4 regions of the Halioxenophilus aromaticivorans genome follow, and region 3 is predicted to be linked to each of the others. Evidence: predicted binding sites of a transcription regulator. Region 3 holds the regulator's gene; each other region holds the start of a gene.
What was found. The regulator sigma-54, encoded in region 3, starts transcription at its own class of promoters, with help from an activator protein. The targets are predictions, from matches to a motif close to GTTGGCACGNNNNTNGNNT.
Positions count from the first base shown of each region.

Region 1: flgB (flagellar basal body rod protein FlgB) is a predicted target of sigma-54. The motif match lies at 2,545-2,563, and genes of this name have one in related genera.
Region 2: fliE (flagellar hook-basal body complex protein FliE) is a predicted target of sigma-54. The motif match lies at 1,041-1,059, and genes of this name have one in related genera.
Region 4: ACGHM3_RS00880 (diacylglycerol kinase family protein) is a predicted target of sigma-54. The motif match lies at 1,303-1,321, and genes of this name have one in related genera.

Region 1 is NZ_AP031496.1:2,161,927-2,166,417, reverse strand. Features, by position in the region: gene flgE (flagellar hook protein FlgE) at 1-860, opposite strand, end outside; gene ACGHM3_RS09405 (flagellar hook assembly protein FlgD) at 914-1,627, opposite strand; gene flgC (flagellar basal body rod protein FlgC) at 1,657-2,097, opposite strand; gene flgB (flagellar basal body rod protein FlgB) at 2,100-2,504, opposite strand; gene ACGHM3_RS09390 (CPXCG motif-containing cysteine-rich protein) at 2,881-3,078, opposite strand; gene ACGHM3_RS09385 (MoxR family ATPase) at 3,162-4,103, shown strand; gene ACGHM3_RS09380 (VWA domain-containing protein) at 4,096-4,491, shown strand, end outside.
Region 2 is NZ_AP031496.1:2,206,491-2,210,981, forward strand. Features, by position in the region: gene ACGHM3_RS09570 (sigma-54 dependent transcriptional regulator) at 1-396, shown strand, start outside; gene ACGHM3_RS09575 (PA3496 family putative envelope integrity protein) at 595-792, shown strand; gene fliE (flagellar hook-basal body complex protein FliE) at 1,261-1,632, shown strand; gene fliF (flagellar basal-body MS-ring/collar protein FliF) at 1,654-3,363, shown strand; gene fliG (flagellar motor switch protein FliG) at 3,356-4,393, shown strand; gene ACGHM3_RS09595 (flagellar assembly protein FliH) at 4,433-4,491, shown strand, end outside.
Region 3 is NZ_AP031496.1:4,183,650-4,188,140, reverse strand. Features, by position in the region: gene rapZ (RNase adapter RapZ) at 1-639, opposite strand, end outside; gene ACGHM3_RS17965 (PTS sugar transporter subunit IIA) at 655-1,113, opposite strand; gene hpf (ribosome hibernation-promoting factor, HPF/YfiA family) at 1,110-1,400, opposite strand; gene ACGHM3_RS17955 (RNA polymerase factor sigma-54) at 1,641-3,299, opposite strand; gene lptB (LPS export ABC transporter ATP-binding protein) at 3,592-4,317, opposite strand; gene lptA (lipopolysaccharide transport periplasmic protein LptA) at 4,337-4,491, opposite strand, start outside.
Region 4 is NZ_AP031496.1:195,207-199,697, forward strand. Features, by position in the region: gene ACGHM3_RS00875 (N-acetylglutaminylglutamine amidotransferase) at 1-472, opposite strand, end outside; gene ACGHM3_RS00880 (diacylglycerol kinase family protein) at 1,551-3,185, shown strand; gene ACGHM3_RS00885 (amidase) at 3,254-4,491, opposite strand, start outside.

The sequences.
Region 1 (4,491 bases), 2.0 Mb from region 3:
TACTGGCTGGAGCCCATGTAATCTACCGTAAGCGTGGTTCGCTCAGGGTCCGTCGCCTCAATCGGCGCCCAGTCTGGTATTATAATTTCGGTATTGCCATCAACACCATCTACCGCCACCAACTGGCCGGTGGAGTCAAAAGTGATCAAACTCGATTGTGGATCGCCCGCTGCGTCGACAACAGCCGCTTCACCGTCAATATAGCTGTATGCCTGCCAATCGGTTCTATCTGCAGTACTACCCGCTTGCACAAAGTATTGCGTTAAAGTATGGCTCACACCCAGCGAATCGTATATTGTCACTGATGTAGCGGAGTTGTACGAAGTTGCATCGGCAGGATCAAAAACCGTGGTTACCGGCGGCTCTTGCTCCGCATCAAAGTTCAAACGCCAGTCAACTGTATCGGATTGCATTGGCTCAATATTTTCAGTGGAAATTTGTAGGTCAGTCAATACGCCCACGATGTTGCCATCTTCGTCTGCACCGAAACCTTGAATCACGCCACCACTGTTACTCAATACAAAACCATTTTCATCCAACGAGAAGGTACCATCCCGCGTGTAGCTGCGCTCGCCGCCAATTTCTTGGATAAAAAAGCCTTCACCGCTGATGGCCAAATCCAATTCATTTTCAGTGTAAGCCAAATTTCCTTGGTCAAACTGCTGGGCGACGTCGGTTACTCGTACACCACTACCTACCTGGAAGGCGCCAGAGCCAAATAGTGAATTGGCGTAAACATCACCAAATTCCGTGCGGCTTTCTTTAAAACCAATGGTGGATGCATTGGAAATGTTGTTACCGGTTACTTCGAGATCCATAGCGGCAGCTCGAATGCCACTGAGTGCAACGTTAAACGGCATGAGAACGCTCCTCGTACTTACCTGTCCTAGGCGTGAATAATTCCAGCATTACGTTAGTTGAATTGGATAACTTCATCGAAATCGAAGGCCCCTACTCCGGCCAAATTCAACGTTAATTCGCCATCGCTGCCCACGGTAACACTGTTAACATTGGCGCTAAGCGCGGTGTCTAATTGCGTGGTTTCCCCATCCAAGGCAGCAGTAACAATAAACGAGTATTCACCCGATTCAATGCTGTCTTGGCTGGATTGCCAATCAATTAACTCACCGTTTACTTCTGCGTAAGCCCCGTCCCAACGAAATACCATTTCACCGGCGGGCTGTGCTCCAACAGGAATGGTATCTACCAACGAACCACTGCTGTCATAAATATCGATATTAAGGTTGCCAGTACTGGCTGGCACATCCACACTGCCGGAGACAATTCCCTCGGGTGCGAGCAAAGTCTTGTTGGTTGGCACCGTCACAGAGGTGCCAACCAAGGATGACGCTTGCAATGCCTGGTTCGATAAAAATGAACCGGTAAAGTCCTCAAAAGAATTGCTCAACTGATCCAGAGATTCAACCTGAGTAAACTGCGCCAGCTGGGCCACAAACTCACTATTTTCCTGCGGCGATAAAGGGTCTTGGTGCTGCAGCTGTGTTGTTAACAACTGCAGGAATACGTCACGTCCTAGCTCGTCGCTGTTGGAACCGGCGTCAGCCTCTTTCTGTCGACTTTGTACTGAGTACGCCGATAGTGCTGAATCAACATTGTTAACGGACATAATTTAACCTTCTCGCTACAGTCAGGCGCTTATTGGCCCAAGGTCAGCACGCGCTGCATCATGGATTTAGCGGAGTTCATGACTTCAACGTTCATCTGATACGCTTTCGACGCTGAAATCATGTTAGTCATTTCTTCCACGGCATTAACATTGGGATAAAATACATAGCCTTCTTCGTTGGCCAGTGGATGATTTGGTTCATAGCGCTCTTGTAAGGGCGAATCGGACTCGACAATACCCAACACCTGAACGCCCTGCGCCTCACCTTTTCCGTCTCCCACAGTGTCGAAGGACAACTGTTGTACTTGCTGTTGTATGGCAGAAAATACCGGGTGCCTGGCGCGGTAGGTTTCATCAATACTGGATGCCGCGGATTCGGCATTGGCGAGGTTACTGGCGGTGGTATTTAAGCGCACGGTGTTTGCGCTCATGGCGCTACCGGCGGTGTCAAATATTTTAGCTAGAGACATAATTACTCACCTCGAATCGCGGATAAAAGCCCGGAGAACTTACTTTTCAAAAACAAAAAGCTGGCCTCAAATGCGAGCGCGTTTTCCATATATTGGGCGTGCTCCACATGCTCTTCTACTGTATTGCCATCAATGGAGGGCTGCGTGGGCGTGCGATACATCAACTCGCCATTATCGACAACCTCGGCACCACCTGGCGTGTGTTTTTGAGATGTCACATTCATGTTTAAGCCCTGCGGACCGTCGAACTGTGATTGTTCAAACACTCGCTGAAAATCCATGTCGCGGGCTTTGAATCCAGGAGTTTCGGCATTCGCCAAATTATTCGCCAACAAGCTGGCTCGCTCTGTGCGAGCTTTAAGCGCGGTTGGGTGAACTCCCAGTGCTGTTTCAAAATTAATAGCCACGAACAAAATCTCGTCGAATATTTGATGGTTACTAGTCACTAAGCGAAGGCTATGCCAACTTCAAAAAACGGCCAAATAACCACGGTTTCAGCCCGATTTATGGAAATTTTTGAGTTATTCCGACTTATAACGGCAAGCCATTGCCGCTGATTACCGGCTAACGGCAAATAACGGTTGCCGCCCTACGGCAATTCATCGTAAGGCGGAATCCAGCGTCAAAAATTTATCGGTGGTTATTTAGTGGCGCTTGGGCAGGTGGCGAGGGGCATGCGGCAAGGGCTACGCAAGCAAGGCAAAAGGAATGCAGCGCACAATGGCTGCTAGGCGCGTGCAGATATGGGCGAGAGAATCTTATGCACCGGTGAAGCCTATCAATCTAAAAAGTATCATCTTCGGTGCGCACATTAACCAGGGGCTCTCCTGATTCATCAAGCTGTAGATGAAATACGATAGGCCGACAACAGACCTGGCAATCTTCTATATATTCCTGCCAGGCCTCGGAGCTGTCCAGTAAAACGGAAATGTGTTCGCCGCAGTACGGACAAGCGATCATCTCTTCAGACAGTGGATTCATCTGCCTCTCCTTATATACAATAGGTAGTATTCACTCTCTTTGGGTCGTTAGGATCCTACCGCTAAGATAGCAATAAGTAGACTATGAAAACACCGCAGCAATCACCCACCGAATTACAGGCCAACTTACAAGATCTAGGTTATATAAGCGATAGCTCAATCGCCACAACCCTGTTTTTAGCCATGGAATTGCACAAGCCACTATTAGTAGAAGGGCCTCCCGGCGTGGGTAAAACCGAACTGGCTAAAAAGACCGCCCAGCTTCTGAAAACCGATTTGATACGCTTACAATGCTATGAAGGATTAGACGAATCTAAAGCACTGTACGAATGGAAATACGGTAAACAGCTGCTCTACACCCAAATTCTAAAAGATCAGCTAGCCGGCATAGTAGACACCAGCCAGGGCCTAACGACGGCGCTCAGCCAGTTGCAATCGTTCAATGACGTCTTTTATTCTGAAGACTTCCTGCAGCCGAGGCCATTACTCAGCGCCTTACAGATGGATCACCCTGCGGTGCTACTCATCGATGAAATAGACAAGGCCGACCAGGAGTTTGAAGCCTTTTTACTAGAACTTCTCAGCGAATACCAAGTAACCATACCTGAACTGGGCACCATAAAAGCCAACCGTGAACCGGTGGTGATTTTAACCAGCAACAACACCCGAGAGCTGAGCGACGCGTTAAAGAGACGCTGCTTACACCTATATATCCCCTTTCCCACCGCTAACCAGGAAGCCAGTATTATTGCCTCCCAACTGCCAGAAATATCTGAAGAGTTACTTAACAAAGTGGTTCTGTTTGTCGAGCAACTGCGAGCAAGGCCGATGAAAAAGTTACCCGCTATAAGCGAATCCATAGATTGGGCGCGCGCCCTGGTCTTATTAAATGTGGCTCGACTGGACAAGCATTGGGTTGAAGAAACGTTAAACGTGCTACTGAAATTTGAGGATGACATCCAGCTCATTAAACCGGATATTGAAGCTATTTTAAGCGATTTAGACACGAGCCTGATTCGTGGATAAAGCACTTCTGTCGTTCGTACAGTCGCTGAGACACCACGGAATACCCGTTTCTGCCAATGAAACCATAATCGCACTTAAAGCCTGTGGGCTAATAGGCTTTGAACATCGCCATCAAATAAAGGCTGCGCTGTGCGCTACCCTGGCCAAAAGTGAAACCCACGCTCGGCAAACCGCAGATCTATTTGAAGCGTTTTTCACAACCGGTGCAATCAGAGATAATATTGATTTACCCACACTACGCACTCAGCAAACTAGTATATCAAACGCTTTCCCGGTTCCGATTGCCCAATCTGAATTGGGCCAACTGCTGACATCCGCTAACCCAAACCTAAGCTTAGCCATAGCCAATGCAGCCCAGCAGGTAAATACGCAGGAAATGACGTTATTT
Region 2 (4,491 bases), 2.0 Mb from region 3:
TGGCCTGGCAACGTGCGTGAATTGGACAACGTTATGCAGCGATCGCTGATTTTGCAGGAAGGCTATACCATTTCTGAGCAAGATCTTGGGCTGGATATTCTGTCCGGCGATACAACTCACGTGTCCGTTGAAAATAGTGCCAATAATTCGTCTTTGGTGCCGCGGCCGGAAACTGAACCGGCAAGTCAAAGCTTGGATACAACCGCTGGTCTGGCTTCGGGATTATTAGGCCAGGATTTAAAACAGCGCGAGTTTGAAGTGATCGTAAGCACTATCCGCCAACAAAAAGGCAGCCGTAAACTGGCGGCAGAAGCCCTGGGTATTAGCCCGCGTACACTGCGTTACAAAATTGCCCGATTCCGCGACGCGGGGTTAATGGTAGAAGATCGTTTATAAACGGTTTTAGTGTCACAATCCTGTCACCTCAAACACGAAAAATACGCTTGACCGCGTTGGTCTTCAACGGTAACTTCGCGAATGTTGACCGTTGGCCAATTCAGTCTTGGTGGGGGGTTGTCTAGTGGTACACCAGCCAAGCTGTAGCCGCGGTGATTCTTGCAAGCGACTTAACAAATAGTTGTAGAGGACGGGATTATGCGTGACCAGCTAACAAATGATGGAATAGACTCCGATGCCGTTTTGTCATCGGGGGTTGGCGACGACGTAGAAGCTTTTGCGGAAAAGAATCAACAGCTTGATGCTCGTAGGCGATTGGAAGATGCCTTGGAAGAGCGCAGATTAAGCAGAGAGATTCAAGAGTTTGAGTTTGATCTAGACGATTTTGAAGACTAACTTCCAATTCGTAATAGCGTTAAATTACGGCTAACCACTGAAACCGGCTGGCAGGCTTGTTTTGCCAGCCCGGCCCCCGGCGTGGCGATTTCGCCTTTACGCGTTCTTTTTTATTATCAAAAATTTTCCCAATACAGTGACTAGTAGTACTTAGAAGTAGTCACTAGTAGTAGTCACTAGAAGTAGTTCTCCGCCCTTACTGAGAAATAACTGCGAACGTTAATGGCTTGGCAAACCGGTCCTCGGCCGGCGGCAAGTTCTCGGCTTGCCACGCGGCAACTTTTAAAGGGCACATTCTTGCCGCTGGCAAACTCTGGCCCATTTTGTGCTCTGTATATAAAAGAGCATAAGCAGTGGCGGTTTTCTGACGTTTTAATGTCTCCAGCATATAAGCGTCAAACAAATCTACCGCACTTTGCTTATAGATCCGCGTACCAATAACGCCAGGGTATCACAGAGGAATTTCCGGTGAACGTCAGTAACCGTCCAGACATTAACCAGCTACTGCTGAACATGCGCGACATCAAGTCCCAGGTACAGGCTCCCAGCCAGTCGCCTGCTGCTTTGGATGTGGCCGATGGGATTAGCCGCCCTGGTTTAAATGTTCAAGATACCACACCGGCGTTTGGCGAATTGTTTAACAAGGCCATAGATAACGTTAATGGCCTCCAGCAAAACGCATCTGCGTTATCGTCGGCCTACGCGCGCGGCGATGAATCGGTAGACATTACTGATGTAATGATCGCTTCTGAAAAATCCAGAGTGGGTTTTCAGGCTACAGTCCAGGTGCGCAATAAGGTGATTGAAGCCTACCAAGACATCATGAATATGCCCATATAACCGGTGGATCGACGTTAGATTATGGCAACAAGTGCGGCATTAGATGAGTCGGCAGCCGCGAGCGATACCAGCGAGCGCAAAACCGGCGGCAACAATTTAATCGACGGATTTAATAATTTAAATCTGATTCGTCAGGCTGGTTTAATGGTGGGCTTGGCCGCCAGTGTCGCCGTGGGATTTGCAGTAGTTTTGTGGACTCAAACCGAGGACTACCGCCCGCTGTACGGAAGTCTTGACCGGCTGGATTCATCCGAAGTTGCGCAGATTCTCGAATACAATGAAATTGAATTTAAAGTAGACCCTTCTACCAGCGCACTGTTGGTCGCTTCTGATCAACTGCACAAAGCGCGGTTAAAGCTGGCGGAAGCCGGCATTCCCGGCGAATCCTCCTCAGGCTTCGAATTACTGGATCAAGAGCAGCCCTTGGGAACCAGCCAATTTATGGAGGGCGCTCGTTACCAACGCAGCCTTGAAGGGGAACTGGCTCGCACCATTACCAGCATTAACAGTGTGCGATCTACCCGCGTGCACTTGGCCATTCCTAAGCAATCTGCGTTTGTACGCAACGCGCGCAAACCTTCGGCATCGGTGTTTTTAGAATTATTTCCTGGTCGTAATTTACAGCCAGAACAAGTTAAGGCCATTGCCAATTTAGTCGCCTCTAGTATCCCAGAATTAATGCTGGAAGATGTCACAGTGGTGGACCAAAAGGGCAACCTGTTGTCCACCGGTGATGAAATGCTGGCCTTGGCCGAAGCTGCCCGGCAACGTGATTTTACCCGCAAAATGGAAAGCGATTTAATTACTCGCATTAACAGTATTTTAAATCCAATCGTGGGCGACGGTAATTATCGCGCAGAAGTCAGCGCCGATGTGGACTTCACAGAAGTAGAACAGGCGGATGAAATCTATAACCCAGATTTGGGCGCTGTACGCAGTGAACAAACCTTAGATGAACAACGTATTGGTTCAGATACCGTAGCGGGCATTCCAGGAGCATTAACCAATCAACCTCCGGGCGCCGCTGCCGCGCCAGAAGAAGCTGCGCCAGAAGGCGAGGGTGGTGCTAACGCGCCGCCATCCAATACTCGTAAACAGGCCACGCGTAATTACGAGCTGGATCGCACGGTGAGTTACACCAAACATCAGATTGGCCGCCTACAGCGGTTGTCGGTGGCCGTGGTGGTGGATGATAAAAAGTCTGTTAACCCAGAAACCGGTGAGATTGTTCGCACGCCCTGGAGCGCGGAAGAGCTGGAACGCATTACCATTTTAGTGCGCGACAGTATCGGTTTTTCCGCGGCTCGGGGGGACAGCGTTAATATTTTAAACAGCGCGTTTACAGGTATCCGTGAAGTAGAGTCCTACGAAATCCCCATTTGGCAACAGCCTTGGTTCCAAAGCATTATTAAACAGTTGGTTGGCTTGTTAATTATCGTTGCCTTGCTGCTAGGCTTGTTGCGGCCGGTTCTAAAAAGCCTTGCCGCGGCTGGCGTGAAAGTGAAACAGGACGAGGAGGCACGTGAGCTGGCCGCATTGGAAGCCTCTGGCTTAGATGGTTTCGACGGCTTGTCCGATGATGCCGTTACCCTCAGCGGCGGCGACGCCCTGGCACTGCCAAGCCCCGAAGAAAGTTATGAACAACAGCTCAATGCCATACGCGGCATGATCGCCGAAGACGCCGGTCGGGTAGCGTTGGTAATCAAAGGTTGGATTAACGAAGATGGCTGACGATAACAACGCCAATGGGCAAGGCGGCCAAGCCGCTTCTACCCGGCCCAAATTGGAACAGGCCGCCATGCTGCTTATGTCCTTGGGGGAGGCCGACGCTGCAGAAATTTTAAAGCACTTGGGGCCGAAAGAGGTTCAGCGCTTAGGTACCGCTATGACCCAATTATCCAACGTACAACAAATGGAAGTTGAGGCGGTGTTGTCGGGCTTTTTAAACGAAGTTAGAACCCTCACCGGTCTGGGTATGGGTTCCGACAATTACATCCGTAATATGTTGGTTACCGCGTTGGGCGAAGACAAAGCCAATGGCCTTATCGACCGAATTCTGCTCGGTGGTAATACCACTGGTTTGGATACTTTAAAGTGGATGGAGGCGCGCAGTGTAGCCGATATTATCCGCAACGAGCACCCTCAAATCCAAGCCATTGTGATCGCATATCTCGACTCTGATCAATCCGCTGAAATTTTATCTTTCTTTCCGGATAAAGTGCGTTTAGAAATTATGATGCGGGTAGCCTCCTTAGATAGTGTGCAGCCAAGCGCCTTGCAGGAACTCAATAACATTCTAGAGAAACAATTCTCCGGCAGTGCTGGCTCGCAAACCAAAACCATGGGCGGTATTAAAGTCGCTGCAGAAATTGTTAACAGTTTGGACAGCAGTATTGCCAGCGACCTGTTGGAGTCCATCACCGACGTAGACGAAGATATGGGTACTCAGATTCAGGATTTGATGTTCGTCTTCGACAACCTGAAAGAAGTGGACGATCGCGGTATCCAGACGCTGTTGCGCGAAGTGTCCTCCGATATTCTCATCATTGCTTTGAAAGGTGCCGACGAAGATCTTCAAGAAAAAATCTTCAAAAACATGTCCAAACGCGCAGCCGAGCTGCTTAAAGACGATCTGGAAACCAAAGGTCCGGTCAAGCTATCCGAAGTGGAAGGCGCGCAGAAAGAAATCCTCGTTATTGCTCGCCGTATGGCCGATGCCGGAGAAATCAATCTCGGCGGCGGTGGCGAACAGATGCTTTAGCGTCTGTTAGTCACCATAGAGTTGATGTAGTTAGTCATCATGGCAGAGCCTACCTCATGGAAACCCTGGAATATTCCGTCGCTGGATGAGACGAACCA
Region 3 (4,491 bases):
TTCTTGACTTAAAAACTCGATCACTTTGTCGTCGTTGCCGCTACAGGCTCTTAGCTCTGGCACCCAATAGGGGTTAGGCAGGCAACGGGCGTCAAAAATTAAATCCGCTTCGGCGGGCACGCCGCGCTTAAACCCAAAAGACTGAAATTGCACAGCCAGGTCCATGTGCTCGGCGCCGGTCACCGCTTTGCGAATCAAGTCGCGCAGTGCGTGTAGGCTTAAATTGCTGGTGTCGATTACTAAGTCGGCGTGGTCCACCACCGGAGTCAGCAGTTCGGATTCCTGGATGATGGCATCTTTAAGGCCCACATCAACGCTGGTTAAAGGATGCTTGCGTCGCGTTTCGCTGAAGCGTCTGAGCAGAATGTCGTCCCGAGAATCGAGAAAGATCACCTGTACCGATTGGCACTGGCTTTTTAATTGTTGGTACAGTGCTGGGAAATTGGCCAGTTGGCCCAGGTTGCTGCGCGCATCCAGGGTCACCGCACAGCGCAGCTCAGTATCATCGGTGGTATCTACCAAGTGGCTCAGCAGAGCCACGGGCAGGTTGTCTATGCAGGTCATGCCAGCATCCTCGAGCACCCTCAGGGCGCTGCTAATACCGGAGCCAGAGCGACCACTGATGATGACAAGTTGCATGTGGTATCCCCGTTGTTAGTCGGCGCTAATCAATGTTTGGTAGAGTGTTTCGCTATCGTCGCACTGACGAATGCGTTGCATCAAATCGGGGTTGGAGAAGGTCCGCGCGATGGCGGCCAATGTTTGTAGGTGTGAATCGTCAGCTTCTTCAGGTACCAGCAGGGCAAAAATACAGTCCACCGGTGCATCGTCTATGGCATCGAAGTCGAGTTTGTCGCTGAGCTTGAAAAAGGCCCCTAAGGTACCGGAGCAGTTCTCTAAACGGCAGTGGGGTATGGCGATACCTTGGCCTATACCGGTAGAGCCTAATCGCTCACGGGCCATAAGACGGCGGAACAGCTCTTCGGCATCCAATACCGGTAGGTCTTCGGCAATGTGATTGGCTATGGTTTGCAGTGCGCGCTTTTTGCTAACGCCGTCCAAGCCGCATACGACACGGCTTGGAGCTAAAATGGAAGACAGTTTGGTGGTCATCGATGACTACTGATTTTCTCTTTGTGTTTGAGTAGCTGTCGGTCTAATTTGTCGGTTAGGCCGTCAATGGCAGCGTATAGATCTTCGGATTCACAGTTGGCGAAGAAGTCTCTACCGCTCACGTGGATGTTAGCTTCGGCTTTTTGCCGCATTTTTTCAACTGAGAGGGTGACGTTGGTGTTGGTTATCTGGCCGTGGTGTTTATCGAGGCGGGACAGCTTGTTGTTTACATAATCTTTAATTGAGTCGGTTAGTTCGACGTGATGCCCGCTAATAGTGATTTGCATTGCGTTTCCTCTTTGTCGATTTGGCCCTTGCAGATGTTGGGCCGGTTGGTTTTTTGGCGGCTGGGCCGCCTTTGCCACCACGTCGGCGATCCGGCGCGGTGAAAACCTGTTACTTCGCTGTTGTTCTTGATTTTTCTCTGTTGTTATTGTGAGTTTCGTTGGCACTAAAAATTCCAGTTTTTTAGTGCCTGGCAGGGGTAAATTACATCCCTGACTGTTTGCCGTGCTAATTGCTGATATTTACACCAGGCGCTTGCGTTCGTTAGACGCAGCAATGCCCAGAGATTCTCGGTATTTGGCGATGGTACGGCGCGCCACCTGAATACCCTGATCCGATAATAAGTTGGTGATTTTACTGTCGCTGAGCGGTTTTTTCGGGTCTTCCGCGGCAACCAGCTTTTTGATAATGGCGCGGATGGCCGTAGAGGAGCATTCGCCGCCGCCGTCGGTACTGACGTGGCTAGAAAAGAAATATTTCAGCTCAAATATGCCTTGGGGTGTATGCATATACTTTTGTGTAGTGACTCGAGAAATGGTCGATTCGTGCATGCCGACGTCTTCGGCAATATCGTGCAGAACCAATGGCTTCATCGCTTCAGGGCCATGGTCAAGGAAGCCGCGCTGCTTGTCAACGATACAGCTCGCCACTTTCAGCAAAGTTTCGTTACGGCTTTGCAGGCTTTTCAAAAACCAACGTGCCTCTTGCAAGTTGTCTCGAAGGAAGGTGTTGTCGTCGCTGCTATCCGCGCGCTTAACCAAGTTTGCGTAACTGTTGTTAATGCGAATTTTGGGCGCGATCTCTGGGTTCAGCTCTACGCTCCAACGATCGTCCTTTTTGCTGACAAATACATCCGGCACTATATAGGTGGTCTCGCTACTGCCAATCAATTCACCGGGGTGGGGAGTCAATTGCTGAATCAGCAAAATAGCCTGCTTCAATTCAGGCTCTTTCATCCGGCCGCGGCGCATAATTTGTTTATAGTCGCGGTTTCCCAATTGTGCCAGGTGTTCACGTACTACCAGCTTGGCGGAATTCAACGCCGGGGTATCCGCCGGGAACTGATTCAGCTGCACCAAAAGGCATTGGCCCAGGTCTTCACTGCACGAGCCAATAGGGTCAAACAGCTGCAAACGATGCTGTACGGCCAGTACTTCCTCAATGCTCAGGCTATCTTCGTCGTCTAAGTCGGTAGCGCTAGATACCACAGTTTCGGCTTCGGTAGCGGTGTCGCCATCCTCAAACGTTTCACTGTCTGCCGATAGCGCATCCTCTTTATCCGCTTCTGTCGTTTCGGCTTCAGATGGGCTGGATTGGCCGATCAAACCGAGGTAAATCTCTTCAATGGTGGAGGTTAACAAGCCACTGGGCGCCACGGCATCGATAATGTTCATGGCGATGCTGCGATCTTGATCTGACATGGGGGTTAAATTCAGTTGCCAGAGCAGATGCTCTTGCAGTGTCTCCGAGTTGTCAATTTGGCTATCAAAGTAGCTGTCATCGCGCTCTGGGCCGACGCTGCCGGAGCTGGAGGGGCCACTGCCTTGGTAGATATCGTCCCAATTGGTGTCGACGGGTAGGTCGTCGGGGATGTTGTCCTGCCAATCGTCGTTGCTATCGCTGGCGGTTTCTGTGTTGTTGTCGTCGCTTGTGTTTTCCGCAGCAGTGGCTTCAGTGGTGTTGGCGCCTTCTGAGTTGGCTTCGCCGCTGTCTTTGCTGTCACCGTCGCTGCCGGATTGATCTTCACCCTCTGTCATTTCCAACATGGGGTTGGATTCCAGCGCTTCTTGAATTTCTTGCTGTAGGTCGAGCGTGGAAAGCTGCAATAGGCGAATGGCCTGTTGCAGTTGGGGGGTCATGGTGAGCTGTTGACCGAGCTTAAGCTGTAGAGACTGCTTCATAATGCGGCTAATCGATCCGGTGTTGGTACGCCAAATAAAAATCTGGGCAGGGACTTTCCGCTGCCGTCTTGGCAGTGTAGTACCGAAACCGGTGAACGCGCAACAAATTTAAGCAATTTTTATGCCTAAAAATTATGTGTTTTGTGTGAAGAAAATATAAGGAGATTTGGCGGATCAATCCACCGGGAGAAAGGTGCCTGTTAGGCGGCTTTGGGCGCACTAGAAAAGGGCGCTACCCCGGTATAGTCGCGCATAATTGGCCTCGCGTAAAGGGGCAGGGCAATTTGCTTCGTTAAAGGTGAAATTTATCCCCCAGGTAGGTATCACGCACCAATTGGTTGGCCAGTACCTCTTGGGGTTTACCCTCGGCAATGATTTGTCCGCCGCCGACGATATACGCCTTTTCGCAGATATCCAGGGTTTCGCGCACATTGTGGTCGGTGATTAACACGCCGATACCGCGGCTGCGCAGATGTTCAATAATGTTTTTGATATCAGACACCGATATCGGGTCGACCCCTGCAAAGGGCTCGTCCAATAAGATAAAGCGCGGCTCCGCCGCCAGGGCGCGAGCGATTTCTACACGCCGGCGCTCACCACCAGACAGGGCCATGCCCGGGCTGTCTTGCACATGGGTGACGTGGAATTCCTCCAGCAGTTGCTGGCATTTGTCCAGTCGCTGCTGTTTGTTGAGGTCGGCCCGTGTCTCTAAAATCGCCAGGAGATTATCACGTACGCTGAGCTTACGAAAAATCGATGCTTCTTGCGGTAGGTAGCCCAGCCCCTTGCGTGCTCTGCCGTGCATTGGCAGACTCGAAATTTCTTCGTCGTTTAAAAAAACTTGGCCGTTGTCTGCCGGCACCAGCCCCGCGATCATGTAAAAACAGGTGGTTTTACCGGCGCCGTTGGGGCCGAGTAGGCCGACCACTTGGCCGGTGTTTACTTCCAATGAAACGTCTGTCACCACGGGGCGTCCGCGGTAAGCCTTGGCGAGATGTTGTGCGCTGAGTTTGGCCATGAAATCTAGCTGAAGTCGGTTATTTGGGGTCGTTTGGGATAGCGTCGCTGTTGTCGGATTCCGATGTCGGCGGGTTGGTTGTTCGGGCATTGCTAGGTGGAATAATAATATTCACCCGATTGTCACCGCTGGCTTCTGCCATAGACTGATTGATGTCGTAACGAATCAAATCGC
Region 4 (4,491 bases), 2.0 Mb from region 3:
AACGCAAGCCGCCATTCACTTCGGCAACGTACAGCGGTTTGATGCCAAAACGGTCTCTGGCTAACACTATTTTGCCGGTGTCCCGATGGTGAATAGCGAAGGCGAACATGCCATTGAAACGTTTCACACAGTCGATACCCCAGGCGTGGTAGGCCTTTAGTATGACTTCGGAATCCCCTGTGGAGAAAAACGAGTAACCCAGGGCTTCCAGTTCTTTGCGCAGGATCTGGTAGTTGTATATGCAACCGTTGAAGGCCAAGGTTAGCCCCAACGCTGGGTCGTGCATGGGTTGTTGGGCGTGGTCGGACAAATCAATAATTTTAAGGCGGCGATGGCCAAAAGCCATGTTTCCCTGTGCAAACACACCTCCTGCATCGGGACCACGCGGCACTAAAGTTTGAGCCATACGCTCTACCGCACTCACCGATGGAGGGTTGTTGGAAAATTGAATTTCGCCGCAAATACCGCACATAGTTTAATCTAAGCCTTGTTTATTGAAATAACGAGTGATCTCGGCGCTGAGTACTGCTTGTAACGCGCCAGGAGCTAGAGCCGGGGGCGGTCTGCAAATATTAAACCGCATCACAATACTAAAACTGTATTACCGCTATGCTCGCGATTATTCGGGCGGAAGCCTATCTGCTCTGGCCTATCTGCTGTGGAATAATGCGCGGCGTTTTGCTCTGCAGTGGGCAGCCTTCTAGTGCAACCTCATTTGGACCTTTGAAAACGCACCGAAGCGTCGTTGCCTTGGTGCTGTGAATATGACTAGGCTGCACGGTATTCTTGCGTTTAATCCCCGAGTACTGTCTTCCCCGGGAAGGCTCGCCCCAAGGCTACCTTGGGTGTGACAGTCAATGCAGCTCTTTCATATTGAATCAGTATGTCAGTGTAACAGATTGGGCATTCCATATCAGGAATCACTTGGCAGGAATTCACCCCAGCGTGGACTTGCTAGCTTTTTAAGCTCTGAATCGCAGGGCAGTTTTGTAAATTTTTCAAAGAACGAAATCCATCTTACAGAGGTGGCTGAGCAAAAGTTGGTTTAGGCGTCAAGTTAGGGGAGAGAGCCAGCAGCGGTGTAATGGGCGAGAGAGAGCCTAGAGAGGGCTGTAAAGAGTGGGTTAGTTAGAAAGAGGGCGATACTTGCGGCGTAAAGATTCACAGTAACCCAATCGGTTAGTCAGGATTCTCCTTACTTGAGTAATGTGTTTGTTGCCACAGCACTTACTTTCGAGAAAGTGTCAACATTATCGATCGTAGATTACGGTTAGGGCAAGGAAAATTCCTCAGCGCAGATCCCATGGCACACTTATCGCTTGTCCACCGGTTTTGATCCCTAGGTTTCGGTCCGCGAGTTTTCGGCGTAAGTGCTAGATCCGGTGATCATACGCAAAAGATTGAGAGGCGGGTGAACAAGCTTGCCAGGAATCAAAGAATTGACCAAAAGTGAAAATCAAACCGTGGCCGCCTGCGCGAAACGCTAAAACTACTGTTATCGCGATAAACGCTATCCAATCGGAATCCGTTCGAGTACAGCCTGAAATAATATGCATGCGATAATTTATTTAGTAAGCAGCGCCCTAGTGGGATTAATCGCTGCGTTGGTCCCCAGTGTTTGGCTACAAATTCCCCTTGTCTGGATCGGTTTATCGCTCTTAGCGGTAGGCATTGCCTATGCACTCAATAAGCCCGGTGTTTTTCGTAAACGCAGTGATGGCACTATACCGCTGTGGTCGCGCTGGGTATTTATCCCTTTCTTACTGGGCGCGGCGGCCTACAACACAATAAGAAAACGCTCCGATAAAGACCCTGCCATCCAGCAAATCGCCAACAGATTGTATGTTGGCGCTCGGGTTTCCGGCAGTGAGCTGTCTTTGTTAGATTCGCAAAACATTGGCGCAATTTTGGATGTGACCGCTGAGTTCGATGCTCTCAATGCGGAGGCTCGCGCAAGCCAAATCGAATATCTAAATATTCCAATCCTTGATCACGCCGTGCCATCGCAAACACAACTGATGAAAGCCCTGCACTGGATTGATCACCAGCAGCGCCAGGGTCACAACGTGTTAGTGCATTGCGCACTGGGGCGTGGCCGCTCGGTGCTCTTGGTGTTGGCGTTTCTGTTGGCGACCAACCCCAAAGAGAATATTCCAGCTGCAATTGATAAAGTGCAAAATATCCGACGTAAAGCACGGCTTAATCGGCGTCAGCTGCGCTACCTGAGAAAGTGCCGAGATGCCGATCAGCTGGTGGTGCGCAGTACCTTGTATGTTATCGCTAACCCAAAGTCCGGCGGCGGAAAGTGGCTCAACCAGGGTCAATATGCTCTGGATCGATTAGGTAAATTTTTTACCGTTAAAGAATGCTTACTTACAGAAAATAAAAGTGCCAAGGATTGGGTGCAGGAGGCAAAGCAAAACCGTATTGGGATAGTGGTTGCCTGTGGCGGCGACGGTACCTTAACGGCCGTGGCGGAACAGTTAATTGGCACCGATATCGTGTTTGGTGTTATACCTTTGGGTACCGCCAATGCGGTGGCCAAAACGTTGTTTGGAGTTTTGGAGGCCAGTATCGACACAGCGTGTGATGCTATTATTGAAGGCCATAGTATTGAAATCGATACCGCCCAATGTAATGGCAAGCCCATGTTGTTAATGGCTGCGATAGGTTTTGAACAACATATGATTGCGCACAGTGAGCAGGTCGATAAAGATGCGCTAGGCCAGTTGGCCTATTTGCAAGGACTGTGGGAAGCGATCAACGAAAACAATCTGCTGGACGTTACCCTAACCCTGGACGACGGCGCCGCGCAAAAAATTGAAACCGCAAGCTTGGTGGTGGCCAACCTCGCACCCTTTACCTCGGTACTGGCCCAGGGGGGTGGCTTGCCGGTGTATAACGATGGCCTATTGGATGTTACCTATTTAAAGCCGGGTTGTGACGTAACCGATAATGCCAAAAAATTATTGGGGCTTGCTGTCTCGGGTTTACGATCCGCCTCCGGCGAGGACGTGATTTCCAATACCGAACAAGTGGTGCACGAGCAGGCCAGTAAAATTGTTATCGCAGTGGGCAATGCAGATGATTACGTTATCGATGGCGAAATCTATAACGATTTGCCCTTGGAGATAAATACTTTTCCCAAGTCACTGCGCATTATCACCACGGCAGACGATTTGTAGTTTACTAAGCGTTTATCGGTTTATCGGTTTATCGGTTTATCGGTTTATCGGTTTATCGGTTTATCGGTTTATCGGTCTATTTGCAGCGTCGGCAGGAAGCCCGGCGGCTTGTAAGCCTGGTGCTGTTGCTCAAAAGCGTAGGCCATGCCAATCAGTTCCCCGTCTTGCCACTGGCTAGCCATTAACACAATACCTACCGGTAAATGGTGATCAAACCCGGCCGGTACGGTGATGGATGGGTAGCCAGACACCGCCGCCGGCGACGAATTACCGTAACCAAAGCTGTCACCAAACACCGGGTCAATTAAAAACGCAGGCGTGTATGCCGGTGCTACCAACGCATCCAGGCCGTGTTCTTGCATTAAAGCATCAATACCGGCGCTGCCGGCGTAGTGACGAGATTTTTCCAGCGCATTGGTGTAATCGCTATGGCTTACGCCCGATGTTTGTTCTGCTTTAATAAAAATGCTCTGGTCAAAATACGCCAACTCTTTGCGGGCGTGCCGTTCATTAAACGCAATCAGCTCAGCCAGGTTACTTACTTTCAGGTTAGGCCGCAGGCCAAGGTAGCGATTAATATCGTGTTTAAAATCGTGCAGTAATACGGTGAATTCGGGCTCGCCAATATCCGCTTGATGAGGGAGGCTTAAGTCGTCGATGAGCACTGCGCCTGCCGCGTCAAAGGACTTAAGTGCCATTTCGAAGATTGCGTCGGTGCCCGCGTGTAACCCCTGTTTATTGATTAAAACTCCAATCCGTTTACCGCGTAAATAGTCTGTTTTGAGATAGGCTTGGTAGTCGTTTTGGTGTTGGTCTGCCAGTTCTGTGCTCTCATCGTTTGGGTCGCTGCCGGCCATGATTGCCAGCAGTGCTGCGGCGTCTGCCACCGTGCGTGCCATTGGGCCCGCGGTATCCTGGCTATGCGATAGCGGTACAATGCCGGAGCGGCTCACCAGCCCCCGGGTGGGCTTAATTCCCACAATGCCGTTCATCGCCGATGGACAAAGTATGGAGCCATCGGTTTCAGTGCCTACCGCCAGGGGCACGATACCCGCGGCCACGGCAACGGCACTGCCCGAGCTGGAACCACAGGGGCTTCGGTCTAATACATGGGGGTTTTTGGTCTGGCCGCCACGAGCACTCCATCCGCTGATGGACTGGCTAGAGCGGAAATTAGCCCATTCGCTCAGGTTGGTTTTCCCCAGAATTAACACACCGGCGGATCGTAATCGTTTCACCAGGTGGGCGTCTTCCGGGGCCGGCGTGCCTAACAGAGCCAAGCTGCCAGCGGTGGTTTGCATCTTGT